4 regions of the Streptomyces rimosus genome follow, and region 1 is predicted to be linked to each of the others. Evidence: riboswitches for the same ligand, from Rfam matches in the RefSeq annotation. Region 1 holds a riboswitch; each other region holds the start of a gene.
What was found. Region 1 has a riboswitch for cobalamin ahead of cobN (cobaltochelatase subunit CobN). Riboswitches for the same ligand answer to the same signal wherever they lie in the genome.
Positions count from the first base shown of each region.

Region 1 (7,690 bases):
GATGGCCATGTGCGTGCTTGAGGCTCAGAACCTGGCCCGGGACGTGTTGGCCCGTGAGCTGCGCCGCCTCCGGGAAGCTTCCGGGCGGTCATTGGCTCAGCTGGCTGAGGAGACCAACTACGACCGCACCTACCTGAACCGCCTGGAGAACGGTGAGCGACTTTCCAAGCGGCAGGTCATGGAGGCACTGGACCGGACTTACGGCACGAAGGGGCTGCTCGTCGGGTTGTGGAGGCTGGCGCACCAGGACGTATTCACCGACAAGTTCGAGCTGTTCATGCAGTACGAGGCCAAGGCCGTGATCATGCACAAGTACGTGGTGGCCTTCCCCGGCCTTCTACAGACGGAGGCATACGCGCGGGCTGTGCTGTCCTCGCCACCGAACGTCAGTGCCGACGTGTTGGAACAGCGGCTCGCCCGGCGCCTGGCCAGGCAAGAGCTGCTGTGCCAGGACCAGCCTCCAGACCTTCGCGTCATCTTCGACGAGTCGGCCCTCGCACGGCCTGCCGCCGATCCGAACGTCTGGCACGAACAGCTGCTGCACCTGGTGGAAGCCACGTCGGCCCCTCGGGTAACTGTTCAGGTGCTCCCGTTTGCGGCGGGAGGCCACGACCTGATGGGAGGTTCGCTGTCGTTGCTGTGGATGGCGGACGGCCGTGGCGTCGGCTATCTGGAAGGGTGCAAGGCCGGGGGCGTTGTCGAGGATGCGGAGAAGTTCGCCGAGTACCGGGTTTCCTACGACAAGGTCCGCGACATGGCCCTCTCGCCGCAGGCATCGGTCGCGTTCATTCGGGAGTTGGCGGCGCGTGTGGCTCCCTGAGGGAGAGGCGCTGTGACCGTGACGGCCGACTCAGTCCCCGCTGCGCTTCAGCGCGAAGACGTGGCAAGCCTTCGGATCGCCCACCCGCTTGTAGAGCACCGGTCGGCTCTGTTCTTCGCCGATGTTCAGGGTGTGGATGGTGGTGCGTTCGAGCGCGTCGTCCAGTCGGTCGAACGTCAGGCTGAGGGTGGTGTGGTCGTCGGAGAGGCGCCAGTTCCCTTTGCCCGAGAGGCCCTGGTCGAGGGGGACCTTGTCGGTGGTCTGGTCGAGGGTGGTGTCCTTCGGCCAACCGCGGGTGGTGAACGTCTGCCCCAGCTTTCCACCGAGGTTGCTGAGTTCGATGTACCCCTTTGGGAAGCTCCAAGTGCCGTAGAAATGCGCGGCGCGAAAGCGCGTAGCGGGCGCCGGGCCGCAGCGCTCCTCCCCGGCGGCGCAGCCGGTGGTGGAGAGGGCGAGCAGGAGCGTGGTGGAGGCAGCGGCGGTGGCCCGTAGCCGTAAGTGCGCGTGCTTCTTCTTCGGTTTGCCGGTCATGTGGTGCCGCCCCCGCTTGCGTGTCCGGTGAGTTGACCGCCGTACGGGCGGACCGCGCCGACGCTAAGGGATCTACGTCGGCGCGGTGCCTCCGTGGCTGGATTTGCCCGGAGGGGCGGGGGCTTGTGGCGGGTATTCGACCGGTGGGCGGGCCCGCCCCGGGTGGTTACCCCTCCGGATACCGCCTCGGCGTCCACACCGTCTCCCGGTCGTCCTCCGGGGACCGCCGTACCGACTCCGTCTGCGACGAGCCGATCAGGAGGATCGTGCGCATGTCGACCTCCTCGGGGGCGAGGGCGGCGAGGGGGACCACGCGGATGGATTCGGTGGGGCCGCCCACGTCGCGGGCCATGACCACCGGGGTGTCGGGGGAGCGGTGTTCCAGGAGGAGTTCGCGGGCCTTGGCGACCTGCCAGGTGCGGGTGCGGGAGCCGGGGTTGTACAGGGCCATCGCCAGGTCGGCGGTGGCGGCCGCGCGCAGGCGGTCGGCGATGACCTCCCACGGCTTGAGGCGGTCGGAGAGGGAGATCACCGCGTAGTCGTGGCCGAGGGGCGCGCCCGCGCGGGCCGCTGCGGCGTTCGCGGCGGTGACGCCCGGGAGGACGCGTACGGGGACGGAGCGGTAGGGCTCCTGGGCGGCCACTTCGAGGACGGCCGTCGCCATGGCGAAGATGCCGGGGTCGCCGCCGGAGACGACCGCGACCCGGCGGCCCCGGCGGGCCAGGTCGAGGGCGAGTTCGGCGCGTTCGGACTCGACCTTGTTGTCGGAGGCGTGGCGCGCCTGGCCGGGGCGTACGGGGACGCGGTCGAGGTAGGTGGTGTAGCCGACGAGGTCGGTGGCGGAGGCGAGGGCGCCGCGGGACTCGGGGGTGAGCCACAGGGGGCCGGCCGGGCCGGTGCCGACGACCACGACCGAGCCGGCGGCCGGAGGGGGCGGCGGGGTGGCGATGCGGCTGGGGACCACGGCCACGGAGAAGTAGGGGACGGAGGGCGGGTCCACTTCCGACAAGGGTGCCGTCCGCTCCCCCGGCATCGTCGCGCGTTCGACGTAGTCCGCCTCCGGGAGGCGGCCGGAGTCGGTGAGCGCCTGGTGTACGGACGGGAAGGTGCGGCCGAGCTTCATGACGACCGCGGCGTCCGTGGCGGCGAGGCGGGCGGTCAGTTCCTCGGTGGGGAGGGTGCCGGGGAGGATGGTGAGGACTTCGTCGGCTTCGCAGAGCGGTTTGCCGAGGCGGGCGGCTGCCGCGCTGACCGACGTGACGCCGGGGATGACCTCGGTCTCGTAGCGGTCGGCCAGGCGCTGGTGCATGTGCTGGTACGAGCCGTAGAAGAGCGGGTCGCCCTCGGCGAGTACGGCGACCGTGCGGCCCGCGTCGAGGTGCGCGGCCAGGCGAGCGGCGGCCTCGGTGTAGAAGTCGTTGAGGGCGCCGCGGTAACCGTCGGGGTGGTCGGTCGACTCCGTGGTGACCGGGTAGACCAGGCGTTCTTCGATGTGGTCGGGGCGGATGTGGCGCTCGGCGATGGAGCGCGCGATCGAGCGGCCGTGCCGGGCGCTGTGGTACGCGATCACGTCGGCGGCGGCGATGACCTCGACGGCGCGCAGGGTCATCAGGTTCGGGTCGCCGGGGCCGAGGCCGACTCCGTACAGGCGTCCCGGGCCGGGGGTGGTGTGCTGCTCGGTCACTCTTCCACGCTCGCTATCGCGTTGATCGCCGCCGCGGCCATCGCGCTGCCGCCGCGCCGCCCGCGTACCACCAGGTGTTCCAGGCCGGACGGGTGCTGCACCAGCGCGTCCTTGGACTCGGCGGCGCCGATGAAGCCGACCGGTATGCCGAGGACGGCGGCCGGGCGGGGCGCGCCCTCCTCGATCATCTCCAGGAGGCGGAACAGGGCGGTGGGCGCGTTGCCGACGGCGACCACCGCGCCGTCCAGGCGGTCCCGCCACAGTTCGAGGGCGGCGGCGCTGCGGGTGGTGCCCATGCGCTTCGCCAGGTCCGGTACGGACGGGTCGGCGAGGGTGCAGATCACCTCGTTGTCCGCGGGCAGCCGCTTGCGGGTGACGCCGCTGGCGACCATGTTCGCGTCGCAGAGGATGGGGGCACCGCCCCGCAGGGCCTCGCTCGCGCGGGCCACGACCTGCGGGGAGTACGCCAGGTCGCGTACGAGGTCGGTCATGCCGCAGGCGTGGATCATCCGGACGGCGACCCGGCTGACGTCCTCGGGCAGCTGCGCGAGGTCCGCCTCGGCGCGGATGGTGGCGAAGGACCGGCGGTAGATCTCCGCCCCGTCCTTCTCGTAGTCGAACTCGCTCACTGTGTTTCGTTGCCCTCGGTCATGTCGTGGTGGGGGTCGTGCGGGTGGCCGCGCGGGCCGACGCGACGGCGTCGGCGAGGCGGCCGGGTTCGGTCGTGGGGACGGTGGTCGCGGCGGCCGCCCCGTCGCGGGTGCCCCGTACAGACACCTCGTAGGCGTCGCCGGTCGCCACGACATCGACCCACGCGCCGTGCGGGTGGCCGCAGCGGCGGGCGCAGCCCGACCAGTGGACGGGCAGCGGCTCGGTGGCGCCCCCCGCTCGCAGGGTGGCCACCGCGTCCGCCCGTACGTCGGCCAGCGACTTGGCGCAGCCGGGGCGGCCGGTGCAGGCGCCGAGTCCGTACCAGGGGGAGGCGGGATCGGTGACCAGGCCGGCCGCCGCCAGTTCGCGCAGCCTGGGACCGGCCGTCTCCGGGGACAGGCCGGGCAGCACCACGCCGCGCCAGGGTGTCATACGGAGTTCGCCGGCCCCGTCCTGGGCGGCGATGGCGGCCAGTTCCCGCAGATGGGCGCTGGTGAGGCGGCCGAGGGGGGCGAGGAGGGAGAGGGCCCGGGTGCCGTCGGGGGCGGTGACCTGGCCCGGCCGGGGCGGGGACGGCCGGGTGGGGGCCGGGGGCGTGGCGGTCGTGCAGGGCTCCGGGAGTTGCGTACACAGGTGTACGCGGACGGTCGCGGCGTCGTAACCCGGCGGGAGCTCGCGTACGCGCCAGGAGCCGTTGCCCGCTTCCCGGGCGACGGTGAGGAACGCTTCCGCGGCGGCCAGGGCCGTGCGCGGTGCGTCATGGCCGGGCAGCCGCAGCGCCTCGGGGTCGTCGCCGATGCGCAGCAGCGCCGTACCGCCCGCTTCTGCGATCAACGTCACATCGGCGCCGAGCGCGGCCACGTCCCCGCGGCCGTCGTCCAGCGCGAAGAGGAAGCGTCCGGAGAGGGCGGGGGCCGTCGGGCTCGCGCACAGGAGGCGGTCCAGTTCGCGGGCCCAGTCCTGGACGGCGGCGCCGCCGTCGGCGCCCTGTCCGTCCAGCCCGGCGAGCGGTGAGGCGACGATGTTGCGGACGCGTTCGTGCTGGTCGGAGGGGAGGAGACCGGCGGCGCGCAGGAGGCCGGCGAGGGACGCGGCACTGTCGGCACCGAGGCCGCGCAGCTCCGCGTTGCCGCGGGAGGTGAGGGAGAGGTGGCCATCGCCGAGACGGTCCGCCGCGTCGGCCAGGACGCGCGCCTGGTGGGGCGTCAGGCGCCCTGCCGGAAGGCGGAGTCGGGCCAGGTATCCGTCGGCGGCCTGATGCAGCCGCAGCGCCCCGGGGCAGGCGTCGCCACGGTCCCGTACGACGGCGTCGCCGCGCTCCTGTACGGCGGCGCCATCGCGGTTCCGTACGTCCCGTACGCGGGCCTCGCGGCCGCCGCCTGCGCAGGCGTCACCGCCATCCCGTACGAGGGATTCGTCCCGATGCGGGGGTATCGCGGGGGTGGGCGGCATGGCGGCGAGCATACCGACGATGGCTCGGGCGGTCCCCCGCCCGGCTGTCGGCGGCAGCCCTTACTATGCAGGTCGGTGGGTCAGCTGGCCCATCGGACGCCAGCGACGGCGCCAAGGGAGGAAGCCCGGTGCAAATCCGGCGCGGTCCCGCCACTGTGAGCCCGGCCACCGCCGGGCGAGCCAGGAACTCCCGCCGTCCGTGAACACCGCCCGGGGCGCGGACCCCGAGGAAGGCCAGTCGCCGCCATGATCCTGCTGCTGTCGACGTCCGACACCGACCTGCTCAGCGCCCGTGCGGCCGCCGGTCCCGTGCCGTACCGGCTCGCCAACCCCGCCCGCCTCGACCTGGCGGAGCTGCCCGGCCTCCTGGAGGGCGCCGACCTGGTCGTCGTCCGGCTCCTGGGCGGCCTGCGGGCCTGGCAGGAGGGCCTGGACCAGCTCCTCGCCGCCGACCAGCCCCGCCCCGTCGTGGTGCTCACCGGCGAACAGGCGCCCGACGCGCAGCTCATGGAGGCGTCCACCGTCCCCATCGGCATCGCGGCCGAGGCCCACGCCTACCTGGCGCACGGCGGCCCCGCCAACCTGGAGCAGCTCGGCCGCTTCCTGTCCGACACCGTGCTGCTGACCGGCCACGGCTTCGAGCCGCCGGCCGCCGCGCCCTCCTGGGGCCACCTGGAGCGCTCGAAGCACCTGGCGGCCGAGGCGCGTACCGGTGGCGAGGTCGTGGCGCGTACGGACGACACGGGCGCCGCGACCGGCCCGCTGGTCGCCGTGCTCTACTACCGCGCCCACCACATGAGCGGCAACACCGCCTTCGTGGAGTCGCTGTGCGAGCGGATCGAGGAGGCCGGCGGCCGTCCGATGCCGCTGTTCGTGGCCTCGCTGCGGGCGCCCGAGCCGGAGCTGATCGAGGAGCTGCGGGCCGCCGACGCGATCGTGACGACCGTGCTGGCCGCGGGCGGCACCAAGCCCGCCGAGGCGTCGGCCGGCGGCGACGACGAGGCGTGGGACGCGGGCGCGCTGGCCGCGCTGGACGTGCCGATCCTCCAGGCCCTGTGCCTGACCGGGCCGCGCAGCGCCTGGGAGGAGAACGACGAGGGCCTGTCGCCGCTGGACGCCGCCAGCCAGATCGCGGTGCCCGAGTTCGACGGTCGGCTGATCACCGTCCCGTTCTCCTTCAAGGAGACCGACGAGGACGGCCTGCCGGTGTACGTCGCCGACCCCGAGCGCGCCGCCCGGGTCGCCGGCATCGCCGTCCGCCACGCCCGGCTGCGCCACATCGCGCCCGCCGACAAGCGCCTGGCGCTGGTGCTGTCCGCGTACCCGACCAAGCACTCCCGCATCGGCAACGCGGTCGGCCTGGACACCCCGGCGAGCGCCGTGGCGCTGCTGCGCCGCCTTCGTGAAGAGGGCTACGACTACGGGGACGAGCCCGTGCCCGGCCTGGAGTCCGGCGACGGCGACGAGCTGATCTACGCGCTGATCGAGGCGGGCGGCCACGACCAGGAGTGGCTCACCGAGGAGCAGCTCGCCCGCAACCCGGTCCGTATCCCGGCCGCCGACTACAAGCGCTGGTACGGCACGCTGCCGCGGGAGCTGCGCGAGCAGGTCGAGGAGCACTGGGGCCCGCCGCCCGGCGAGATGTTCGTGGACCGCAGCCGGAACCCGGACGGCGACATCGTGCTGGCCGCCCTGCGCCGCGGCAATCTGCTCATCCTCATCCAGCCGCCGCGCGGTTTCGGCGAGAACCCGATCGCGATCTACCACGACCCGGATCTGCCGCCGTCGCACCATTACCTGGCCGCCTACCGCTGGATCGCCGCCTCCCAGGAGGACGGCGGTTTCGGCGCCGACGCCATGGTCCACCTGGGCAAGCACGGCAACCTGGAGTGGCTGCCCGGCAAGAACGCCGGCCTGTCCGCCGCCTGCGGCCCGGACGCGGCCCTCGGCGACCTGCCCCTGATCTACCCGTTCCTGGTCAACGACCCGGGCGAGGGCACCCAGGCCAAGCGCCGGGTGCACGCCACGCTCGTCGACCACCTCGTACCGCCGATGGCCCGCGCCGAGTCGTACGGCGACATCGCGCGCCTGGAGCAGCTGCTCGACGAGTACGCGGCGATCTCCGCCATGGACCCGGCGAAGCTGCCCGCGATCCGTGCCCAGATCTGGACGCTGATCCAGGCCGCCAAGCTGCACCACGACCTCGGTCTGGAGGAGCGCCCGGACGACGAGGGCTTCGACGACTTCCTGCTGCACGTCGACGGCTGGCTGTGCGAGGTCAAGGACGCGCAGATCCGCGACGGGCTGCATGTGCTCGGCGGCGCGCCGGAGGGCGAGGCGCGCGTCAACCTCGTGCTCGCCATCCTGCGCGCCCGGCAGATCTGGGGCGGTACGTCCTCGCTGCCGGGCCTGCGCGAGGCGCTGGGCCTGGACGAGTCGGCCGCGACCCGTACGACCGCCGACGCGGTCGAGGAGCAGGCCCGCGGCCTGGTGCAGGCCATGGACGACGCGGGCTGGGACCTCGCGGCCGTCGAGCGGGTCACCGCGGAGCT
Region 1 covers NZ_CP023688.1:4,771,808-4,779,497, forward strand. The annotation lists gene CP984_RS20295 (helix-turn-helix domain-containing protein) at 2-820, shown strand; gene CP984_RS20300 (hypothetical protein) at 851-1,351, opposite strand; gene CP984_RS20305 (precorrin-2 C(20)-methyltransferase) at 1,518-3,035, opposite strand; gene CP984_RS20310 (precorrin-8X methylmutase) at 3,032-3,664, opposite strand; gene cobG (precorrin-3B synthase) at 3,684-5,150, opposite strand; cobalamin riboswitch at 5,199-5,346, shown strand; gene cobN (cobaltochelatase subunit CobN) at 5,385-7,690, shown strand, end outside.

Region 2 (7,690 bases), 2.6 Mb from region 1:
GCCCGATGAAGCCGACCGTGCCGGTCCCGTTGTCCGCCGACGCGCTCACCACGGCACCTCCTGCGTACCGGCACCGTCGGCGAGCCCCAGCTCGTCGTCGCCGAGCGGCGCGAAGAACCGGGCCACGTCCTCGTCCGTGACCTCGGCGAGGGTGGCGGGGGACCAGCGCGGCGCACGGTCCTTGTCGATCACCTGGGCGCGGATGCCCTCGACCAGGTCCGGCGCGGACAGCGCCGCGCACGAGACGCGGTACTCCTGGTCCAGGACGCGTTCCAGCGGCCCCAGATCGCGGGCCCGGCGCAGCGCGGCCAGGGTCACCTTCAGCGAGGTGGGGGACTTGGCGAGGATCGTCTCGGCGGCCTCCTTGGCCTCCGGGACGCCGCTGCCGAGCAGCCGGTCCACGATCTCCTCGACGGTGCCGGCCGTGTAGCAGTGGTCGATCCACTCCCGGTGGGCCGCCAGTTCGCCGCCCGGCGCGTCCCGTACGTAGCGGGGCAGCACCTCGGGCACCGGGGCGGTGGCGAGGTCCGCCACCAGCCGTCCCACCCCCTCCGACGGGACGAAGTGGTCGGCGAGCCCGCACAGCAGCGCGTCACCGGCCCCGACCGGCGCGCCGGTCAGCGCCAGATGGGTGCCCAGTTCGCCGGGCGCGAGCGCCAGCAGGTACGTACCGCCGACGTCCGGTACGAAGCCGATGCCGGTCTCGGGCATGGCGACCTTGGACCGCTCGGTGACGATCCGCACGCTGCCGTGCGCCGAGACGCCGACGCCGCCGCCCATCACGATGCCGTCCATGACGGCGACGTACGGCTTGGGGTAGCGGGCGATACGGGCGTTGAGCCGGTACTCGTCGCGCCAGAACGCGGCGGACGCCGCGCCGCCGCCGGACCGCGCGTCCTCGTGGATGGCGCGGATGTCGCCGCCCGCGCACAGCCCGCGCTCACCCGCGCCGTCGATCACCACGGTCTCCACCGCCGGGTCGTGCTCCCACCCGGCCAGCGCCGCGCCGATCCGGCGCACCATGGTGTGGTCGAGGGCGTTGAGGGCCTTGGGGCGGTTGAGGGTGAGGTACGCCGCGCGCCCCTCCGTCCGCAGCAGTACGGAGCCGTCGCTCATCGGCCGGCCCCCGTCCCGGCCTTGGTGCGGCTGCTGCCGCCGGCCCCCGCTCCGGTCAGCCCGCGGGCCACGATCAGGCGCATGATCTCGTTCGTCCCTTCCAGGATCTGATGGACACGAAGATCGCGGACGATCTTCTCCATGCCGTATTCACTCAGGTAGCCGTAGCCGCCGTGCAGCTGCAGCCCGCGGTCGGCGACGGAGTAGCCCGTGTCGGTGGCGAACCGCTTGGCCATCGCGCACAGCTGCGGTGCCTGCGGATCGCCCCGGTCCAGCGCCTCGGCCGCCTGCCGTACCAGCGCGCGGGCGGCGGCCAGCTCCGTCGCCATGTCGGCGAGACGGAACTGCAGCGCCTGCGCGTCCAGCAGCCGTCCGCCGAACGCCTCCCGGTCCGCGAGGTACGCCTGCGCCGCGTGCAGGGCGCTCTGCCCGCCGCCGAGGGAGCAGGCGGCGATGCCGAGCCGGCCGCCGTTCAGGCCGCTCATCGCGATGCGGAAACCGTCGCCCTCCGCGCCGAGCCGCCGATCGGCGGGTACGCGCACTTCATCGAGGATCACCTGCCGGGTGGGCTGCGCGTTCCAGCCCATCTTCTTCTCGTTCGGGCCGAACGACAGTCCCGGATCGTCCCGCTCGACGATGAACGCGGAGATGCCGCCGGGACCGTCCTCGCCGGTACGGGCCATCACCACGTACACCCGCGAGGTCCCGGCACCGGAGATGAACTGCTTGACGCCGGTGAGCACGTAGTCGTCGCCGTCGCGCACCGCGCGGGTGCGCAGCGCCGCCGCGTCGGACCCGGCGCCCGGCTCGGTCAGGCAGTAGCTGCCCAGATCCGCCATCGAGCACAGGCCGGGCAGCCAACGGGCGCGCTGCGCCTCGTCGCCGTACCGGTCGATCATCCAGGCGACCATGTTGTGGATGGACAGGTAGCCCGCGATGGACGGGCAGGCGGTGGCCAGCACCTCGAAGACCAGCACGCCGTCCGCCCGGCTCAGCGCGGAGCCGCCGGACCGCTCCCGTACGTAGATCCCGCCGAGCCCCAGCGCGGCGGCCCTGCGCAGCACGTCCACGGGAAAGTGCTTGTCCTGGTCCCAGGCCACGGCGTGCGGCGCGATGTGCTCCTGCGCGAAGTCCAGCGTCGTCTCCACGATGGCGAGCTGGTCCGGGGTGAGGGAGGCGGCCGTGGTGGCGGTGGTCATGACGCTCATCGCGCTCAGCCCATCGTCGGGATGGTGAAGCTCGCGCCTTCCTTGACCCCGGAGGGCCAGCGCGAGGTGACGGTCTTGGTGCGGGTGTAGAAGCGGATCGCGTCCGGGCCGTGCTGGTTCAGGTCGCCGAAGCCGGACCGCTTCCAGCCGCCGAAGGTGTGGTACGCGACCGGCACCGGGATCGGCACGTTGACGCCGACCATGCCGGTGTTCACCCGCCGGCTGAAGTCCCGTGCGGTGTCCCCGTCCCGGGTGAAGATCGCCACGCCGTTGCCGTACGGGTGCTCCGTGGGCAGCCGCAGCGCCTCCTCGTAGTCCGCCGCCCGTACCACCGACAGCACCGGGCCGAAGATCTCCTCCTGGTAGATGCGCATGTCCGGGGTGACCCGGTCGAAGAGCGAGGCGCCCGCGAAGAAGCCGTCCTCATGGCCGGGCAGCGTGAAGTCCCGCCCGTCCACGACCAGTTCGGCGCCCTCCGTGACGCCCAGATCGACATACGCGCGCACCCGGTCCAGCGCGTCCCGGCCGACCAGCGGCCCGAAGTCGGCGTGCGGGTCGTCGCTGCGGCCGATGCGCAGCGCGCCGATCCGCTCCTTGAGCCGCGCCACCAGCGCCTCGGCCGTCTCCTCGCCCACCGGTACGGCGACCGAGACCGCCATGCAGCGCTCGCCCGCCGACCCGTACCCGGCGCCGACCAGCGCGTCCACCGCCTGGTCGAGGTCGGCGTCCGGCATCACGATCAGGTGGTTCTTGGCGCCGCCGAAGCACTGGGCGCGTTTGCCGTGCGCCGCGGCGGTCGCGTAGATGCGCGCGGCGACGGGCGTCGAGCCGACGAAGCCCAGCGCCTCGACGCGCGGGTCCTCCAGCAGCGTGTCCACCGGTTCCTTGCCACCGTGCACGACGTTCAGGACGCCCGGCGGCAGCCCCGCCTCCAGGAACAGTTCGGCGAGCCGCAGCGGCACCGACGGCGCCCGCTCGGACGGCTTGAGCACGAACGCGTTGCCGCAGGCGAGGGCCGGGGCAGCCTTCCACAGCGGGATCATCGCGGGGAAGTTGAACGGGGTGATCCCGGCGACCACGCCGATGGGGCGGCGCAGCGAGTGCACGTCGATGCCGGTCCCGGCGTTGTCGGTGAACTCGCCCTTGAGCAGGTGCGGAATGCCCGCGGCGAACTCCACCACCTCCAGCCCGCGCTGGAGGTCACCGTGCGCGTCCGGAATCGTCTTGCCGTGCTCGCTCGACAGCAGCCGGGCCAGCGACTCCCGCTCGCCCTCGACCAGGCGCAGGAAATCGAGCAGCACCCGGGCGCGCCGTTGCGGGTTCCACTCGCCCCACTCCGGCTGGGCCGCCGCCGCGTCGGCGATCGCGGCCGTCGTTTCGGCCCGGTCCGCGAGCGGGACGCGGGCCTGCACGGTGCCGGTGTTGGGGTCGTACACATCGCCGAAAGCACCCGATGTTCCCGGTGTGTGCTTGCCGCCGATGAAATGGGTCAGTTCTCGGACCATGGGAGCCTGCTCTCGTCAGGTGAGACCCGGGGATGGCACGGCCGGGCGCGCGGGCGGCGCGGATGGCGCGCGGCACGCGGCGGGGCCGTGGGACGCGAAAGGCGTGGAACCGTCAGTCCGCGGGCGGCGCCGCGGGCCGGGCCGGATCACCTGGGCCGTGGGTACGCACCGGTGCCATGCGTGTCTGCTCCATCCTCGTGGACAACACGGAACAACACCCGCGGCCGGTATCCTGGCTTCCGGATCACCGCGCGCCGCCCGCCTTCCCGACGCGTTCGCGTCAGTGGCGTCCTGCTCGGCAGCGCACTCCCCGGTCACAGTGGCGGGACCGCGCCGGTTTCGCACCGGCTTCCCTGCACCGCGGGCCGTGCTCACGAACATATAGTTGGACGTCCTAGTAAGTCCAGAGCGACCGGCCGCCGGCCTCACTCCTCCCGCACCGGATACGGCACGAACGTGCTGCGGTTCTCGTCGATGGCCAGCGCCCGGCCGAGCGGCGGCACGGACCGCTGCGGGCACTCCAGCCGTTCGCAGACCCGGCAGCCCATGCCGATCGGCGTGGCCGCCGCGGCGTTGTCCAGGTCCAGCCCGTCGGAGTAGACGAGCCGCGACGCGTGCCGGATCTCGCAGCCCAGGCCGATGGCGAAGGTCTTGCCCGGATCGCCCCAGCCGCCGCGATGCCGGGTGACCGTACGCGCCGTCCACAGGTAGCGGCGGCCGTCCGGCATCGCCGCGATCTGCACATGGATGCGGCTGGGCGCGGTGAACGCCTCGTAGACGTTCCACAGCGGGCATGTACCGCCCGCCCGCGAGAAGTGGAAGCCGGTCGCGGACTGCCGCTTGGACATGTTGCCCGCCCGGTCGACCCGCACGAACGAGAACGGCACCCCGCGCCGGCGCGGCCGCTGCAAGGTGCTCAGCCGGTGGCACACCGTCTCGTAGCCGAGGCCGAAGCGGTCGGTCAGCCGCTCGATGTCGTACCGCAGCTCCTCGGCCGCGGCGTGGAACGGCCCGTACGGCAGCACCAGCGCCGCCGCGAAGTAGTTGGCCACGCCGATCCGGGCCAGTGACCAGGTCGCCGAGCCCTCCTCGAAGTCCTCCGAGGCGGGCCGCGACAGCTCGTCACCGGCCTCCAGCAGCGCCAGCTGGGTGGCCATGCGGAAGGCCCGCTGGCCGGGGCGCAGCCCCGCCGACAGGCGCAGCACCCGGGCGGTCGGGTCGTAGTGGTGCAGCGGCCCGTCGGGGGTGTCGACGAGGCGTACGCCGTGCCGTTCGGTGAGCCGGGCGGCCAGCGCGCGTCCCACCTCGCCGGGTCGGATGCCCAGTTCGGCCGCGAGCGCCTCGGCTGCGGTGTCCGCCTCGTGGAGATAGTTCTGCCGCCGGTAGAAGAACTCGCGAATCTCCTCGTGCGGCGACAGCGGCGCGGCCGGGTCGGCACCCCCGTCCCGCCCCTCCGCCACCTCCGCCAGCCGTTCGGTCAGCGCCCGGTTGCGCCGCCCCAGACCCAGCAGGACGGAGGCCACGGCGGGCTGCCGCGAGGCGAGTTCGGACAGCTCGGCGGGGGAGACCCGGGCGGCGGCCAGCTCGTCGGCCAGCGCCTCGCGCAGGTCCGCCAGCACCCGGCTGGCGTCCCGCTCGGCGAAGAACCCCGGGTCCACCCCGAACGCCTCGGTCAGCCGCAGCAGTACGGGCACGGTCAGCGGCCGCGAGTCGTGCTCCATCTGGTTCAGATAGCTGGGCGAGATGGCCAGTACGCGGGCCAGCGCGGCCTGGCTGAGCCCGCGCTCCTCCCGCAGCCGGCGCAGCCGCGCCCCGGCGTAGATCTTGCTCACGGTGCCCCCTCCGTCGCTGCCGCGCGGCACACCTTAGTGGCCGTACGGGGTGGCGGGGCTTCGCAACCTTGGCAGAAGGGAGGAGAGAGGGGCGGAACTCTGCTGCGGGGGCTGGTTGGCGACACCAGGCGCTCAGGGGGCGGAGATTTGCAGCGTTCACCGGCCGAGCGCCCCGCGCAAGTGCGGCGTTACCGCTCCGCCTCGTCCCACGCCGTGCCGAGAAGGCCGGCGTGGCTGGTCAGCAGGGCGACGAGGGCGGCGGTCACCCGGGGGTCCCACCCCTCGGCCGGTACGTCCAGCTCGAAGTCCTCCACGCCGCTCGCCCAGTCCAGGACCGGGGTCCGCCGCCCGCCGGCGTACCACCGGATACGGCGCGGCATCCGGGCACCGTCACCACTGCCGGACACCAGGCTGCCGACCGCGATGAGCACCTGCACGGGCAGGATCAGCCACCACACCCACCACCAGAAGAGCCGCCCCTTGAGGCCGACGGCGGGTACCCGGCCGGTCTGCTGCACCGTCCAGCGGGTCCGGCCCGCGCCGTCGCTCCGGGCGGGTGTCCGCGTGACGACCGCCAGGGACGCGCCGTCCGCGTCCTGCACCTCGTAGGACGTGGGCTGCCCCTTGGCGGCGGCCCGCGTGACCACGCGTGCCAGCAGCCGCTCCCGATACGGCGACTCCCACAGGGCGAAAGAGCGCACACCGTCCTTGCGCGCCGTGCGGTAGGCGTCATGGCCTCCGGACGGCAGCTGCCGCTCGACGTACGCGACGGTCCGCGCGGCCTTGCGGTCGTACGGCGCTGCCTGGCCGACCGTCGTCCGGATCTCGCGGAACACCCGCCCGTCCGGCGGCGCTTCCCAGCGCCCGCCCCGCAGGCTCGGGTCGTACAGCCACACCGTGCTCATCTCGCGTCCCCCTGGTGGATCTTTCGCGGCAGGGGCGGACTCTACCCATACGCTTTCGGCCACTCGTATGGGGGCCGGGCACGGGGGCGGCTGAGTACGCGCCCACCGCCCCTCTGAGTACCCGCACCGATGCCGCCCCCTCCCGCCGCGGGAAGACTGGCGATCATGAGCACACCAGCCCCTTCGACCTCACCCGCACCAGCCTCCGCCCCCACCGGTCTGCCGGAGAGCGACCCGTTCGCGCCCTCCAAGGCGGCCCTGCGGGTGTTCGCCGTCCTCGGCTTCCCGCTGCTCGCCGTCGCGTGGGTGCTGTTCGCGATCATCGTCCTCCACCAGGCGTACAGCGGCGACGGGGCGAGCGGGCCGCTGGCGGGCGCGGCTCAGGTGGCGCTGATGCTCTCCCCGGTCGCGGGCCTGGCCTCGTTCTGCATCCCCGACGCCCCGGGCCACCGCGCCCGGCGCACCACCATCTGGATCCAGTACGGACTCCTCGTCGCCGGCCCGGTGCTGGCAGCCGTCGACTTCTCCTGACGGCCCGCCGGCCGGGAACGCCGCGACGGCCCTTCCGGCCGGCAGGTGTTCCACCGGCCGAAAGGGCCGCGCACCGCGGTCACTCCGGTACGAGCACCACCTTGAGCGCCGAGTACGGGGACCCGGGCGCCGCGGCGAGGGCCGCGAACGCCTCCTCGTGCCGCTCCAGCGGGAAGCGGTGGGTCACCAGCCGCTCCAACGGCAGCCACCGGGCCAGCTCGATCGCCCGGGGGAACAGCCGGCTGTTGTAGTCCCCGGCCCCGATGATCTGCAGCCCCCGCTGAAGGATCTCCAGCGGCCGCACGGTCGCCGACGCCTTGCTGTTGTAGCCCATGACGACCACGCGGCCGCGCGTCGCCGCGTACGCCATGCTCTGTTCCAGCAGGTTGCCGACGGTGTCGATGACCACGTCACCGCGCCCGGCGAGGTCCGGATCGTCCGGCGGACGCACGGTGACCCGACCGCCGAAGTCCCCGGCGAACACCTCGCGGCACAGCTCCTGCCGGTACGGGTCCGGCTCGGTCAGCAGGACCCGGGCGCCGTAGTAGTGGGCCGCCATCGCGCAGACCACGCCGACCGGGCCGCCGCCGACG
Region 2 covers NZ_CP023688.1:2,144,831-2,152,520, reverse strand. The annotation lists gene mmsB (3-hydroxyisobutyrate dehydrogenase) at 1-49, opposite strand, end outside; gene CP984_RS08855 (enoyl-CoA hydratase/isomerase family protein) at 46-1,116, opposite strand; gene CP984_RS08850 (acyl-CoA dehydrogenase family protein) at 1,113-2,315, opposite strand; gene CP984_RS08845 (CoA-acylating methylmalonate-semialdehyde dehydrogenase) at 2,330-3,829, opposite strand; cobalamin riboswitch at 4,035-4,207, opposite strand; gene CP984_RS08840 (short-chain fatty acyl-CoA regulator family protein) at 4,255-5,661, opposite strand; gene CP984_RS08835 (hypothetical protein) at 5,850-6,566, opposite strand; gene CP984_RS08830 (hypothetical protein) at 6,732-7,097, shown strand; gene CP984_RS08825 (zinc-dependent alcohol dehydrogenase) at 7,177-7,690, opposite strand, start outside.
Region 2: it holds a riboswitch for cobalamin, as region 1 does, so the genes downstream of both, CP984_RS08845 (CoA-acylating methylmalonate-semialdehyde dehydrogenase) here and cobN (cobaltochelatase subunit CobN) in region 1, are expected to answer to the same signal.

Region 3 (7,690 bases), 1.5 Mb from region 1:
GCCCAGCTCATCGACGACATGTTCGCCAGCCAGCGCACGGCCGAGGGCGTCGGCCTGGCCGCCAACCAGATCGGCGTGGACCTGAAGGTCTTCGTGTACGACTGCCTGGACGACGAGGGCGTGCGCCACGTCGGCGCGGTCTGCAACCCGGTCCTGGAGGACCTGCCGGTCGAGCGGCGGGTGCTGGACGACTCCAACGAGGGCTGCCTGTCGGTGCCCGGCGCGTACGCGGAGCTGGCCCGCCCCGATTACGCGGTCGTCAGCGGCCAGGACGCCGAGGGCAACCCGATCAAGGTCGCCGGCACCGGCTACTTCGCGCGCTGCCTCCAGCACGAGACCGACCACCTGTACGGCTACCTGTACATCGACCGGCTCTCCAAGCGCGACCGCAAGGACGCGCTGAAGCAGATGGCCGAGCGCGAGCCGCGGTACCCGGTCGTCGCCAACGACTGAGCCGCGCCCGGCCGCCGCCTCACCCCGTGGCGTACGCCGCCCAGACGCGGGGCGGTATGCCGTTGCCGAACCGCATGTCGCCGCCCACGCCCTCCATGGGCAGCAGCCGCGGCGCCCCCGGCTCGGCGCGGAAGACGGTGACGGCGGTGGTCAGCCCGCCGCCGCGGGTGCCGTCGTTGCCGATGAACCACGCCGACCGCATGCGGTCCTGCGGCCCGGTGCCGCCCGCCCAGATGCCGCGCGGCAGCTTCGCCACGGTCTCCGGGGGCAGCGTCTTCCCGGCGTACGCCCGGAGCGCCCAGTTGATGCCGTGCGCCGCCCCGGGCGTCAATACGCGGCGCGGGGCGGGCGGCGTGAGGCCCGGCAGCGGCGTGCCGTCGTGTTCCACCCTGGTCACTGAGTACGGCTCGGTCCGGCTGCCGTCGTTGCCGAAGAGCGAGTACGCGCCGGCCAGCCGGATCGCGCTGGGCGTGGAGGTGCCGAGCGGGAAGGTGGGCTCCAGGCGCGCCAGGCTCGTCTTGTGCAGGCCCGCCTCGATCGCCAGATCCCGTACCTTCTCCAGGCCCAAACGCCGGCCCGCGGCGACGAACGGCGGATGTGCGGAGGTCACCAGGCCGTCGTACAGGTCCGGCGGTACGGCGGCCTGCACGGTGGCCGTGCCCGCGGCGGGTGCGTCAGCGGGCGCGGCGACGGCCTTCTCGGGCGCGGTGTCGCGGAGCGCGGCGGCCATCACGAAAGGCTTGAAGGCCGAGCCGGCCGGTACGCCCGCGGTGTCCGCGTTGTTCGCGAAGTGCTGTGTGGCGTCCGGACCGCCGTAGAGCGCGACGAGCGCGCCGTCCTTGGGCCGTACCGACGCGGCACCGAATTCCACGTGCGCGTCGGCGGCCCGCTTCTTCGGGTCGATACTGCGGCGCCGCTCGTCCTCCACCGCTTTCGTCAGCCGCGTCACCTTGTCCTTCTCGAAGGTGGTGTGAATGCGGTAGCCGCCGCGTGCGAGATCGCGGTCGGTCAGGCCGGTACGGCTCTTGAGATACTTCTTCGCGGCGTCGACGAGATAGCCGGTCTGGCCCCTCTGACTGGTCGGGGTGACAGGTTTGCGCGGCTCGGGGAACCGTGTGTACCGGGCGCGCTCCTCCCGGCTCATCCGACCGGTTTCCACCTCGCGGTCCAGAATCCACTTCCACCGCGCCACCGCACGCCGGTGGTTGGCCTCGCTCAGCGCCGGATCGTACTGCTCGGCCCCTTTGAGCAGCGCGGCCAGCGCCGCACCCTGGCTGGGGTCCAGGTCCTTGGCCGGAATGCCGTAGTACGCGTTCGCGGCGGCCTGGATACCGAACGAATGCCGCCCGAAATAACTGGTGTTGAGGTACCCCTGGAGTATCTCCGACTTGGACTTGCGGTTGTCCAGCTTCAGCGCGATGAAGAACTCCTTCACCTTGCGCTTGAGCGTCTGGTCCTGCGAGAGGTACGTGTTCTTCACATACTGCTGGGTGATGGTGGAGCCGCCCTGCGCGTCCTGGCCCTGGGCCATGTTCACCGCGGCCCGCGCGATACCGGAGAGCGAGACCCCGGAATCGGAGTAGAAACTCGCGTTCTCGGCGGCGATCACGGCGTGTTCCACCGGGTCGGGCACCTGGTCGAGGGTCACGTTCTGCCGGTTGACGGCACCCTCGGTCACCATCTGGCTGCCATCCGCCCAGTAGAAGACGGTGGCTTCCTGGCGCGCGGCGGCGTTCTCGTCCGGGATGCCGACCTGGGCGTACACGAAGGCGAAGAGCCCGGCGAATCCGGCCGCGCCGATGGCCGTGACGCCGAGCTGCTGTCTCCAGGACGGCAGCCACCGGCGCCATCCGTTACGGCCCCGGCGGGGATAGTCGATGAACCGCTTTTTCGGTTGCTCGCTGCCCTTCATATAACGGGAGAGCAGGCGGCATACGGCAGGGTTGCCGTCGCCGGCGCGTTGTCATCGACTCATCAAATCCGGTCCGGATTCGTCGGACATAAAGAAACGGCCGGGGCCGGTCCGCACCTGCGGACCGGCCCCGGCACGGTGGATCAGAACTCGTCGTCGAAGGAGACCGAGCCCTCGACGGCGACCTGGTAGGCCGAGGCACGCCGCTCGAAGAAGTTGGTCAGCTCCTGGACGTTCTGCAGCTCCATGAAGGAGAACGGGTTCTCCGAGCCGTACACCGGCGCGAAGCCCAGGCGCTGCAGGCGCTGGTCGGCCACGCACTGGAGGTATTCGCGCATCGACTCGGTGTTCATGCCCGGCAGCCCGTCACCGCACAGGTCCCGGCCGAACTGCAGCTCCGCCTCGACGGCCTCCTTGAGCATGTCGGTGACCTGGCGCTCCAGCTCCTCGTCGAAGAGGTCCGGCTCCTCCTCGCGCACCGTGTCCACGACCGAGAACGCGAAGTTCATGTGCATGGTCTCGTCGCGGAAGACCCAGTTGGTGCCGGTGGCCAGGCCGTGCAGCAGGCCGCGCGAACGGAACCAGTACACGTAGGCGAAGGCGCCGTAGAAGAACAGCCCCTCGATGCAGGCCGCGAAGCAGATCAGGTTCAGCAGGAAGCGGCGGCGGTCGGCCTTCGACTCCAGGCGGTCGATGGTCTCGACCGAATCCATCCACTTGAAGCAGAACTCGGCCTTTTCCCGGATGGAGGGAATGTTCTCCACCGCGGCGAACGCGGCGGCGCGGTCGTCCGGGTCGGGCAGATAGGTGTCCAGCAGCGTCAGATAGAACTGGACGTGCACGGCCTCCTCGAACAGCTGCCGGCTCAGGTAGAGCCGCGCCTCGGGGGAGTTGATGTGCTTGTAGAGCGTCAGCACGAGGTTGTTCGCCACGATCGAGTCACCGGTCGCGAAGAACGCGACAAGCCGGCCGATCATGTGCTGCTCGCCGGGCGAGAGCTTGGCGAGGTCGGCGACGTCGGAGTGGAGGTCGACCTCCTCCACCGTCCAGGTGTTCTTGATCGCGTCGCGGTAGCGCTCGTAGAAGTCCGGGTAGCGCATCGGGCGCAGGGTCAGCTCGAAGCCCGGGTCGAGGAGGTTCTTGCTGCCGGTGGTGGCGGTGTGCGAGGCGGCGGCGGACGTCTCGGTCTTCTCAGGGGTAGTGGTCATGGTTACTGGCATGCCTCGCAGGACTCGGGGTTTTCCAGGGAGCAGGCGACGGCCTCGGGGTCGGCCGCCTGGGTGGGTACGGGAGCGGGCTGCGCGCCCCCGCCCGTGCCGCGCGCGGACTGGGCGATCCGGGTCGCCGGCCGCGAGCGCAGGTAGTACGTGGTCTTGATGCCGCGCTTCCAGGCGTAGGCGTACATCGAGCTGAGCTTGCCGATGGTCGGCGACGCCATGAACAGGTTCAGCGACTGGCTCTGGTCGAGGTAGGGCGTACGGTCCGCCGCCATGTCGATCAGCGCGCGCTGCGGGATCTCCCAGGCCGTCCGGTACAGCTCGCGGATCTCCGCGGGGATCCAGTCCAGCTCCTGTACCGAGCCGTTGCCCTCGCGCAGCGCGTCACGGGTCCGCTCGTCCCACAGGCCCAGCGCCTTCAGCTCCTCGATCAGGTACGCGTTGACCTGGAGGAACTCGCCGCTCAGCGTCTCGCGCTTGAACAGGTTGGAGACCTGCGGCTCGATGCACTCGTACACGCCCGCGATCGAGGCGATGGTCGCGGTCGGCGCGATGGCCAGCAGCAGCGAGTTGCGCATGCCGGTCGCCGCGATACGGGTGCGCAGCGCCGCCCACCGGTCCGCCCAGCGCGGCTCGGCGTTCGGGTAGTGGTCGGGGTGCAGCACGCCGCGGGCCGTACGGGTCGCGGACCAGGCCGGGTGCGGGCCGTGCCGCTCGGCGAGGTCGGCGGACGCCTCGTAGGCGGCCAGCATGATCCGCTCGGAGATACGGGTGGACAGCTCGCGCGCCTCGGGCGAGTCGAAGCCGAGCCGCAGCCGGAAGAAGACGTCCTGGAGGCCCATCAGGCCCAGACCTACCGGCCGCCAGCGCGAGTTGGAGGCGCCGGCCTGCTCGGTCGGGTAGAAGTTGATGTCCACCACGCGGTCCAGGAAGGTCACGGCCGTACGGACCGTGGCGTCCAGCCGCTCCCAGTCCATCGCCTCCTCCCAGCCGTTGGCCTCGTTGCCGAGGTGGGCGGCGAGGTTGACCGAGCCGAGGTTGCAGACCGCGGTCTCGCCGTCGTCGGTGACCTCCAGGATCTCGGTGCACAGGTTCGAGGAGTGCACCACCTTGCCGGGCTCGGCGGTCTGGTTGGCGGTGCGGTTGGCGGCGTCCTTGAAGGTCATCCAGCCGTTGCCGGTCTGCGCGAGGGTGCGCATCATCCGCGCGTACAGGATGCGCGCCGGGACCTGCTTGACGGCCAGGCCCGCGGCCTCCGCCTTGCGGTACGCGGTGTCGAACTCGTCGCCGTACAGGTCCACCAGCTCCGGCACGTCGCTGGGGGAGAACAGCGACCAGTCGGCGTCCGCCTCGACGCGGCGCATGAACTCGTCGGGGATCCAGTGCGCGATGTTCAGATTGTGGGTGCGCCGGGCGTCCTCGCCCGTGTTGTCGCGCAGCTCCAGGAACTCCTCCAGGTCCGCGTGCCAGGTCTCCAGGTAGACGCAGGCCGCGCCCTTGCGCCGGCCGCCCTGGTTCACGGCCGCGACCGAGGCGTCCAGGGTGCGCAGGAACGGCACGATGCCGTTGGAGTGGCCGTTGGTGCCGCGGATCAGCGAGCCGCGGGCGCGCACCCGGGAGTACGACAGGCCGATGCCGCCGGCGTGCTTCGACAGGCGTGCGACCTGGTGGTAGCGGTCGTAGATCGAGTCCAGCTCGTCCAGTGGGGAGTCCAGCAGGTAGCAGGAGGACATCTGCGGGTGCCGGGTGCCGGAGTTGAACAGGGTGGGGGAGGACGGCAGGTACGACAGCGTGCTGGTCAGCCGGTACAGCTCGGCGACGTCGTCCACGGCCCGCTCGCTGTGGTCCTCGGCCAGACCGCAGGCCACGCGCAGCAGGAAGTGCTGCGGGGTCTCGATGACCTGCCGGGAGATCGGGTGGCGCAGCAGGTAGCGGGAGTGCAGGGTGCGCAGGCCGAAGTAGCCGAACCGGTCGTCGGCGCCGTCCGCCAGGGCCCGGTCGACCAGCGCGTCCAGGCGCGCCGCGTGGGTCCGTACGAACTCGGCCGTGTCGTCGGCGATCAGACCCTCGCGGTGGCCGGTGGCGACGGAGGCGGAGAAGGCGGTCGCCCCCTCCGCGGCCGCCTCCTCCGCGATGGCGCGGGTCAGCAGGCGGGCGGCCAGCTTGGAGTACTGCGGCTCGTCGCCGATCAGGCCGGCGGCGGCCTCCATGGCCAGCGAGCGCAGCTCGGCCTCGTCGGAGCCGGCGTGGCGGCCGCGCAGCGCGGCGGCGGCGATCTTGCCGGGGTCGGTGGCGTCCAGGTCGGCGGTGAGGTCGGTCAGCGTGCGCAGCAGCGCGGTGCCGGGGCCGTCCCCGGCCCGGCCGCCGGCGTCCTGCCGGGGCTTCGTGTCCTTCGCGGGCTGCACGACCTGCTGGGTTGACGCGGGCTCCGTTGGCGCGATGGTCACGTGCTGCTCTCCCTCACTCGGCGGGGGCCGGGGGAGGAGCGCGACGGCCGCGTACGGGCGTGCGGCACCCCTGGCACGGCGAGGGGCGCGCGGGCACACCGCGCAGCGTCCACCGGCCCAACCCGCGAGGCCCGGACGTATCGACGACCGCGCCGGGGGTGGCGCGGGCGTACTGCGGGCAGGTCTTCGGACTCACGGGTGCGGATTGCCGCACTTCGTACACCGTTGCGGGACAGTTCCGGATTCGCACCGGATTCCCCTGCGACGACAGCGAGCACGAGCATACATCTTGTGCTGCCTCGTGCACCCACCCCCATATCTTGTGTCGCGTTGTAACGGGGTTGTCCCGAGCCGTGGTATTCGGCAGCCGTTCCAACGTCGTTCGCAGGGGCTCTGCGGGGCCCCTGCGAAGGCTTCCTGGAGCCGTTGTGGGCCTTGCGGCCGGGGGCTGACGGCCCTCCTGGACAGGGGCTGATGCAGGGGGCGTATTGGTGGCGCGGAATGTCCCTGATGCGTTGACCGGGACTCCTGAAGCGTATTGGCTCCTTGTCTGCTCCGTCGCCCGGCGGGGCGGGTGGGGGACGTGATGTGAGGGGGAACATGCGAAGAAACGGTGCTGCGCGTGGCGTGGCCAGAACCGTGGGGCTGCTGGCCGGAGCGTGTGCCGTGGCGGGGATGCTGCCCGCGACGGCCGCTGCCGCGCGGCCGGCGGCCCCGGCGACCGAACGGGTCAGTGTCGCCGCCGACGGGACGCAGGGAAACGGTTTCTCGGGCGGTCCGACGCTCAGCGCGAACGGGCGGTTCGTGGCATTCACCTCGGAAGCCACCAATCTGGGACCCGCCGACGCCAACGGCCAACAGGACGTCCACGTCAAGGATTTACGGACGGGAAAGGTCGACCTGGTCAGCGTCGCCGGTGACGGCACCCGTGGCAACGCCCTGTCGGGGTCGCCCGAGATCAGTGCCGACGGGCGGTATGTGGCCTTCTACTCCTCGGCGTCGAACCTGGTGCCCGGCGACACCAACGGCGAGGGCGACGTCTTCGTCCACGACCGGCTGACCGGCCGCACCACGAGCCCCACCGCGGGCGCGGGCACGTCCCCGTACGGCTACGGGGTGCAGAACTTCGCCCTCAGCGGCAGCGGCCGCCACCTCGCCTTCGGCTCGTACCGCGCGGACCTGGTGCCCGGCGACACCAACGAGCGCCTGGACATCTTCGTCCACGATGTGCAGAAGAAAACGACGCAACGCGTCAGTGTGGCGAGCGACGGCGCCCAGGCCGACGGCCCCTCCGCCTTCCCGTCGATCAGCGCCGACGGCCGCCGGGTGGCGTTCACCTCCAAGGCGACGAATCTCACCCCCGCCGGGCCCGGCTTCCGCCGCCCGCCGCCGCAGGACCCCATGTACGTCCACGACCTGGACACCGGGCGGACGAGCGTGGCGAGCCTCGGCTCGACCGGCGCCGTGGTCGGCGTGTCGCCGTTCCCGCGGCTCAGCCCCGACGGCCGGCACGCGGTCTTCACCTCCGTGGCCGACGACGTGGTGCCGGGCGACACCAATCGCACCTACGACATCTTCGACCGCGACCTGGACAAGGGCACCACCCGGCTGGTGTCCCGCGCGCACGACGGGACCCAGGGCAACGGCTGGTCCTCCGACGG
Region 3 covers NZ_CP023688.1:3,251,269-3,258,958, reverse strand. The annotation lists gene def (peptide deformylase) at 1-453, shown strand, start outside; gene CP984_RS13255 (transglycosylase domain-containing protein) at 473-2,365, opposite strand; gene CP984_RS13250 (ribonucleotide-diphosphate reductase subunit beta) at 2,509-3,573, opposite strand; gene CP984_RS13245 (ribonucleoside-diphosphate reductase subunit alpha) at 3,576-6,029, opposite strand; cobalamin riboswitch at 6,190-6,353, opposite strand; gene CP984_RS13240 (TolB family protein) at 6,657-7,690, shown strand, end outside.
Region 3: it holds a riboswitch for cobalamin, as region 1 does, so the genes downstream of both, CP984_RS13245 (ribonucleoside-diphosphate reductase subunit alpha) here and cobN (cobaltochelatase subunit CobN) in region 1, are expected to answer to the same signal.

Region 4 (7,690 bases), 1.8 Mb from region 1:
GCCGAGTTCTTGCGGCGGGCGGGGCTGGCGCCGGATGCCGAGGATGTTGATCTGGATGCGCCGGGGCTCATCGAGTGGCGGGGCGGGGGCAAGGACGTCTGGGTGGCTTCGGGGTGAGTGGGGGGTGGGGGTGGTTACGGGGGGTGTGTGAGGGGGTTCGGGGGGTGAGGTTGGCCGGTGGGCCTGTTGTTCAGGTTTCAAGTGATGTGTATCTTCGAAGGGTGACTTGAAACTTCAAGTACTTCCGATGGTGGCCGCCCGGTCACAGACAGAAATGAGCGTTCGTATGACCTCCCCCCTCAGCCCCCTCCGTGACTACGGCAGCGGCATCGACGACCGCCATGCCGCGAGCCCGCACGCGTACGACATCGGTCTGCTGGTGTTGCGGCTCGCGGTCGGCTTGATCATGGCCGCGCACGGTGCGCAGAAGCTGTTCGGCTGGTTCGGCGGGGGCGGGCTGGACGGGACCGGGCAGTTCTTCACGGCCAGCGGCTATCCGTCGGGCAAGGCCATGGCCGTCGTCGCCGGTCTCAGCGAGACGCTGGGCGGCCTCGGGCTGGTGCTCGGGCTGCTGACGCCGCTGGCGGGGGCGGCGCTCGTCGGGACGATGGTGAACGCGCTGGGGGTGAAGTGGGGCGGCGGGTTCTTCGCGCCCGAGGGCGTCGAGTACGAGCTGCTGCTCACGGCGGGCGCGGCGGCGCTCACGCTGACCGGCCCCGGCCGGTACGCGGTCGACCGGCTGCTGCCGGTCCTGCGCGCGCACCGGCTGGCGTACGGCGTGGCCGCCCTGGTGCTCGGTGTGGTCGTGGCGCTCGTGTTCCTGCTGATCCGTAAGTGAGCGGCGCGGGGCGGGGGCGGGCACGTCGGGAAGATGTCGGTAAGCAGCGGAAGGTGAGGGATTGACGTGGCGGTACGGCGGTTGAATCACGCGGTGCTCTACGTACGGGACGTGGCGCGCGCCGTGGCCTTCTACAGCGAGGCGCTCGGGTTCCGGGTGGATACGGAGATTCCGGGGCGGGCCGCGTTCCTCAGTGCGGAGGGGACGGCCAATGATCACGATCTCGGGCTGTTCGCGGTGGGGGCCGCGGCCCCTGGGCCCGAGCACGGCCGGGTGGGGCTCTACCACCTGGCGTGGGAGGTCGGGACCCTCGGCGAGCTGGCGGACGTGGCGGCGGAGCTGGCGCAGCGGGTCGCGCTGGTCGGCGCCACCGATCACCTGGTGTCCAAGTCGGTGTACGCGAAGGACCCGGACGGCAACGAGTTCGAGGTGATGTGGCGGGTGCCGCGCGAGGACTGGCCGGGCCCGGACGAACCGGACCGGCTCCGCCCGCTCGACCTCGAAGCGGAGCTGGCCCGCTGGGGGCGGGACCTGAAGACGGGGGCGGCGGCGGGGTCGGCCACCTGAGGGGAGGGAGGGGCAGGGGGTGGGGCGTACCGCGTACCGCCTCGCCGGCTCCGTAGCGCTTCGGCTCACCCCCGCCCCGGCACAGGCCCCGTCAGCCGTCCCCCCCCGGCCTTCGTCAGCCACCCTCCCCGGCCCCGGCCCCGGCCTCCGCTCCCGAAGCCCGCGCCGACCAGCGCTTCTCCACCCCGGCCAAGCGCCAGTACGCCAGGGCCGCCGCCCAGACGACCACGAACAGGCCGACGATGATGAAGCCGACGTTGTCCAGGTCGATGGACGAGATCCAGTCGGTGACGCCGTCCTTCAGGTCCAGCTTGTCGTGCAGGACGGTGACCAGCTCGATGGTGCCGATGAAGAACGCGACGGCGATCGACAGGCCGGTGATCGTGAGGTTGTAGTAGACCTTGCGTACCGGGTTCGAGAACGCCCACTGGTACGCGAAGTTCATGAACGTGCCGTCCAGGGTGTCGAACAGGCTCATTCCGGCCGCGAACAGCAGCGGCAGCACCAGGATCGCGTACCAGGGCAGACCGGCCGCCGCGCCGCTGCCCGCCATCACCATCAGCGTCACCTCGGTCGCGGTGTCGAAGCCGAGGCCGAAGAGCAGACCGAGCGGGTACATCTGGCCGGGCCGGGTGATGGAGCGGGTGAAGCGGCCCAGTACGCGGTTCATGAAGCCGCGCGAGTCGAGGTGCTGCTCCAGCTCCGTCTCGTCGTACCGGCCCTCTCGCATGGCGCGGAACACCCGCCAGATGCCCGCCAGCGCGACCAGGTTGAGCGCGGCGATGAGGTACAGGAAGCCGCCGGAGACCGTGGTGCCCACGGTGCCGAGCACCTGGTGGGCGCGCGAATCGTCGTCCAGCAGGGTGCCCGCGAGCTGCGCGCCGCCGGCGACCAGCGCCGCCATGGCGACGACCACGCTGGAGTGCCCGAGCGCGAACCAGAAGCCCACGGAGACCGGCCGCTTGCCGTCGGCCATCAGTTTGCGGGTGGTGTTGTCGATGGCGGCGATGTGGTCCGCGTCGAAGGCGTGCCGCATGCCGAGGGTGTACGCGGTCAGGCCGAGGCCGACGCCGAAGACCTGCGAGCCCACCGCGTAGTGGTGCGGCACGACCAGCAGGAAGAGCACGCCGAAGGCCACGATGTGCAGCCCGGCGATGACCGCCATCAGCCCCGCGGTCCGCACGGTGTCCTGCCGCCGCCAGCGGAAGTCGGGCAGGGGGGAGGCGGGAGCGGCTGAGGACGACGCGGCCGAAGTGGGGGAAGGGGAAGAAGGGTAGGGGGGATCTGTGGACAGGGGCATCCGGTGGTCACGCTCCAGCACCTCGTGGATCAGTTCGTGAGATGCCGTGGCCGGTCTCCTGGCTGACGGGTGTGCGCGCCCGCCCCAACCTTCCCGGCCGCGGGCTGCGGCCAGTGGCTCCGTACGGCGAAGGGCGCGTACGGACAGGGGCGGGAACTTCCCGATCACAGTGGCGAGGGCCGCTCCGGCCTGGACCTTACGGTCGTCACCGGTCTTCCCGAACACCACGGCCCGGACACTCTAACGCCGTCGCTGCCGCCGGTCAGCGCCCCGGCCACCGGGCCACTGCCTCGGGAACCCGGGGCGCCGGTTGCTCGACTACCTGATCCGGGCCCGCGCCGGCGGGCCGTCGGACAGTCGAGAGGCAGGGAGAGCGGGCATATGCGTCCTCGCATGAATGGGCACGTGGTGGGGCCGGGACCGGGGTTGGGGGCGAAGGGCCGGACGGTGACGGCGGCGGTGACGGTGCTGGCGGTGGCCGCGCTGGCCGCGGGGTGCGGCAGTGCCGACGGGCGGGAGTCCGGGAGGGCGGGCAGCCGGGACGACGCGGCGGGTGGCTTTCCGGTCACCGTCACCGATTGCGACGGGCGGAAGACGACCTTTTCCACGGCGCCGCGGAAAATCGTCACGAGCAATGCGGCGAGTCTGGAGATGCTGCTTCGGCTGGGTGTCGAGGACCGGATTGTCGGCACCGGATTCCCGCCGGGCAAGGGCACGTTGCCGGGTGAACTCGATGCTCGGGCGCAGCGGGTGCCGGTCCTGGGCAAAACGGTGATCCCGAAGGAGAAACTGCTCGGCTCCGGGGCCGATCTCTACATCGACACGTTCGCTTCGATGGGCAACATGGGCGGGGCGGCGACCGGCCCCACCGAGACGGAATTCGCCGCGGCGGGCATCAAGCACGTCTATCTGGCCTCGACCGCATGCGCGCCGCGCAAGAAGGTGCCGCAGCGGGATCTGTCCGCGGTCGAGGGGGACATCCGGCGCCTCGGGCAGGTCACGGGCACATCGCCGAGGGCGTTGCAGCTGGTGGCGGAGATGGAGAAGAAGGTTTCCGGGGTACGGAAGGCCATCGCGGACGTACCGGCGGAGAAACGGCCGTCGTATTTCTTCTTCGATTTCGACGCGGGAACGAAGCAGCCCGTGGCCGTCTGCAACCGGCAGGTGGCGAACGCGGTGCTGACCGAGGCCGGGGCGCGGAACGTCTTCGCGGACTGCGCGGGTGATTTCCAGCGGGTCTCGTGGGAGGACGTGGTCGGCAAGGACCCGGACTGGATCCAGCTCGGTGTACGGAACCGGGGCAGCGCCGCGGCCAATGAGAAGGCGTTCGGTGAGGCCGAGCAATTCCTCCGGACGTTCCCGGCCACGGCGGGGCTGCGCGCGGTGAAGGAAGGGAAATTCCTGCGCATCGGCTCGGAGCGGACGACCATCGCGGGGGTCGGCAACGCCGATACGGTACGGCGGATCGCGGCGACGCTGTATCCGGACCGGCTGGGCGGCGGAGAGGGCACGGATGGCGTGGCTGCCGGCGGGGCGGGCCGCTGATGGGGCGGTTGGTTGCGGGGCGGGCCCGTACGGACGCGGGGCCTGCCGGTACGGGCGCGAGGCCCGCTCGTACGGACGCGAGCCCCGCCGGTACGGCCTCGGGCCCCACCGATGAGGCCCCGGACCCCACTCGTACGCCCCCAAGCCCCGCCCACACGCTCTGGATCGCCGTCGGGCTCCTCCTCGCCCTGCTCGTCGCGCTGACCGCCGCCGTTTCGCTCGGTGCCACCGACATCGCGCCGGGCGAGGTGTGGTCGGTGGTGTTCCGGCGGCTGGGCGGGGAGCCGCCGCGGCCCGGTACGGACGATCTGATCGTCTGGCAGCTGCGGGTCCCCAGGGCGCTGCTCGCCGCGCTGGTCGGCGCGGGGCTCGGGCTCGTCGGTACGGCCACCCAGGCGTTGGTGCGCAACCCGCTCGCCGACCCGTACCTGCTGGGCATCTCCAACGGTGCCTCGCTCGGCGCGGTGGCCGCGATGGTGCTGGGCGCGGGGGCCATGGCCGGGATGGACGGGCTGTTCGGAACAGGAGGGGCAGGAGGAGCGGGAGGAGCGTTCGGGCTGGGCGGGGGCTTGGGGCTGTCCCTGGCCGCCTTCGCCGGGGCGCTCACCGCGTTCGCGCTGGTCTGGACGCTGGCGCGGCGCGGCGGCGGCTTCGCGCCGCTGCGGCTGGTGCTCGCGGGCGTTGGTATCGGGCAGTTCCTGGCCGGGTTCACCAGCTATCTGGTCCTCCAGGCCGGGGACGAACAGCAGACGCGCGGCGTGCTGTTCTGGCTGATGGGCAGCCTCGGCGGTGCCACGTGGGGCACGCTCGCCCTGCCGGTGCTCGCCGTGCCCGCCGGGCTGCTGGTCCTCCAGGCACGTGCCCGCGCGCTCAACGCGCTGACCATGGGGGACGAGACGGCGGCGAGCGTGGGCGTGGACGTCGTCCGGCTGCGCCGGCTGCTGTTCGTGGTGACCAGCCTGCTGACCGGCGTACTGGTCGCGGTGTCCGGGGCCATCGCCTTCGTGGGCCTGATGGTGCCGCACCTGTGCCGGCTGATCGTCGGGGGCGACCACCGACGGCTGCTGCCGCTGGCCGCGCTCACCGGGGCGCTGCTGCTGGTGGTGGTCGACATCGTGTGCCGTACCGCCATGGACGGCCAGGAGTTGCCGGTGGGCGTGGTGACGGCGCTGATCGGTGCGCCGGTGCTGCTCTACGTGCTGGACCGGCGGTTGGGAGTGGGGGCATGAGCCGGAAACCGGTGACGGCAGCGGACATCGATGCGGATGCACTCACGGATGCCCGTGTAGAAGACCAAAGCCCCACCCCCGGCCTGCGTATCGACATCGAGGACCTGCACGTGTCCTACGCCGGCCGGTGCGTGGTGGCCGGTGTGCACTTGATGGCCGCGCCGGGGGAGATCGCGGGGGTGATCGGGCCGAACGGGAGCGGCAAGTCCACGGTGCTGCGTACCGTCTACCGGCACCTGCGGCCGGATGCGGGCCGGGTGCTGCTGGCCGGGGAGGACATCCGGTCCATGCCGCCGACGCGTACCGCCCGGCACATCGCCGCCCTGCCCCAGGAACGCGGCGGCGACTTCGAACTCACCGTCCACGAGGTGGTGGCGATGGGCCGCACCCCGTACAAGCGGGCGTTCGCGGGTGACGACCGCGCCGACCGGGAGACGGTGGCCCGCGCCCTGGCCGAGGTGGGACTGGCCGGGTACGGCGGGCGGCGGTTCTCGGCGCTGTCCGGCGGGGAGCGGCAGCGGGCGCTGCTGGCCCGCGCGTTCGCCCAGGCCCCGGACGTGCTCGTCTTGGACGAGCCGACGAACCACCTGGACGTACGGCACCAGGTCGAGCTGCTGGCCCTGCTGCGCGGCCGGGCCTGCACGACGCTCGTCTCGCTGCACGACCTGAACGCGGCGGCTTCGGTCTGCGACCGGCTGCATGTGCTGTCCGAGGGGGCGGTGGTGGCGTCCGGCGCGCCGCGCGAGGTGCTCACGCCGGAGCTGCTGGCCGAGGTGTTCGGGGTACGGGCGACGGTGGTCGACCATCCGCTGACGGGGGACCCGCTGATCGCCGTCGATCAGCGGCGGGTCGCGGATGGCGGCACCTGAGCCGTCATCCGGACCGGCGCCGGCCGCCCAGCTCCCTCCACGTAGTGGCTCGGGCGGCCGTCCCGGTGGACGAGGCGCCCCAGCCGCGCCGCGTCCGCCGCGCGCAGCAGCCGTACGCCGCCGTCGGCCTGCCGCAGTACGCACGCGTGCCACGGCGTCATCCAGGCGTCGGGCGCGTCGAGCAGCCGGATGCCGAACTTGGCCGCGCCGCGCGGCTGCGGGTGGATGGACAGCCGTACGGCGTCGGGGTGGTGCTCGGCGATCAGCGCGCCCCAGGCGCGGCTGCGCCGGATGACTCCGTAGGCGCGGCTGCGGCAGGCGCGTTGCAGCGCGGAACGGGTGCCCTCGAAGCCGGTGGTGTCCTCGAACAGGAAGCGGGTGATGCCCCTGTACAGGCGCAGCGTTTCGCCGTCGTGGGCCGCCGTGTCCCTGGTCTCGGCGCGCAGGGCGTCCAGGGACGGGGCGTACCGGCGGAGTACCTGCTCGCGTTTGGCGTCGCAGGGCAGGTCCCCGTAGACGTCGCGGAGGTCGAAGGTGCTCAGGTGGGACAGTCCGGCCGTACGGATCATGGCGCGCAGCGCGTCGTTGTACGCGTCGACGTGCGGGTCCGGGACGCCGATCAGGTCGCTGAAGATGTGCCCGTCGGAGCAGATGACGAGCCGCGCGCCCGGCGCGTACCGCTCGCCGATCCGGGCGCAGAGCCCGTCGAGGAAGCGCAGCGCGAGGCGTTCGCCCTCGTCGGGGAGGTGGCCGATGACCTTGGCGGGGTTGGGGGACTTGCAGGGGAAGCCGGGGAGGGTGAGGACGATCGGGCGGCGCGCCGCTATCAGGTGCTCCAATTGCCGGAGCTGGTACGGGAAGTCGGTGGGCGCCGCCTCGTGTGCCGGGGCCGTCGCCTCCAGGGTGCGGTGGTGGGGGAGGAGGGCGGCGAGGATGTCGGCGGCCATGGTGGCCGGTGCGCTGGGTGCCGGGTGTCTCATCGGGTGGCGGCCTCTCCGGCAGAGCCGCTGAAGGGGCAGGCGTACGGAGGCGGTCCGGCGGGTTCTGTACCCGACCCGCCGCCTCTGCCCGCAGGAGTACCGGCCGGTTCTGTACCCGATCCGGCCGGTTCTGTACCCACCCCGCCATCGCTGCCCGCAGCCCCGCCAACCGCCCCGTACGAGACCGGAAGCTCATCCACCCCGCGCGCCAGCACCGCCGGTATCCACCTCAAGTCGGCATCCGGCACGGCCAGGCGCAGGCCCGGCAGGCGGCGGAGCAGCGTTTCCAGAGCGATGTGCAGTTCGGTACGGGCGAGCGTGGCGCCCGGGCAGAAGTGGATGCCGTGGCCGAAGGCGAGATG
Region 4 covers NZ_CP023688.1:6,522,132-6,529,821, forward strand. The annotation lists gene CP984_RS28240 (hypothetical protein) at 1-117, shown strand, start outside; gene CP984_RS28245 (DoxX family protein) at 287-838, shown strand; gene CP984_RS28250 (VOC family protein) at 905-1,405, shown strand; gene nicT (Nickel transporter NicT) at 1,521-2,738, opposite strand; cobalamin riboswitch at 2,737-2,949, opposite strand; gene CP984_RS28260 (ABC transporter substrate-binding protein) at 3,153-4,250, shown strand; gene CP984_RS28265 (FecCD family ABC transporter permease) at 4,250-5,479, shown strand; gene CP984_RS28270 (ABC transporter ATP-binding protein) at 5,563-6,348, shown strand; gene CP984_RS28275 (L-tyrosine/L-tryptophan isonitrile synthase family protein) at 6,318-7,328, opposite strand; gene CP984_RS28280 (cytochrome P450 family protein) at 7,325-7,690, opposite strand, start outside.
Region 4: it holds a riboswitch for cobalamin, as region 1 does, so the genes downstream of both, nicT (Nickel transporter NicT) here and cobN (cobaltochelatase subunit CobN) in region 1, are expected to answer to the same signal.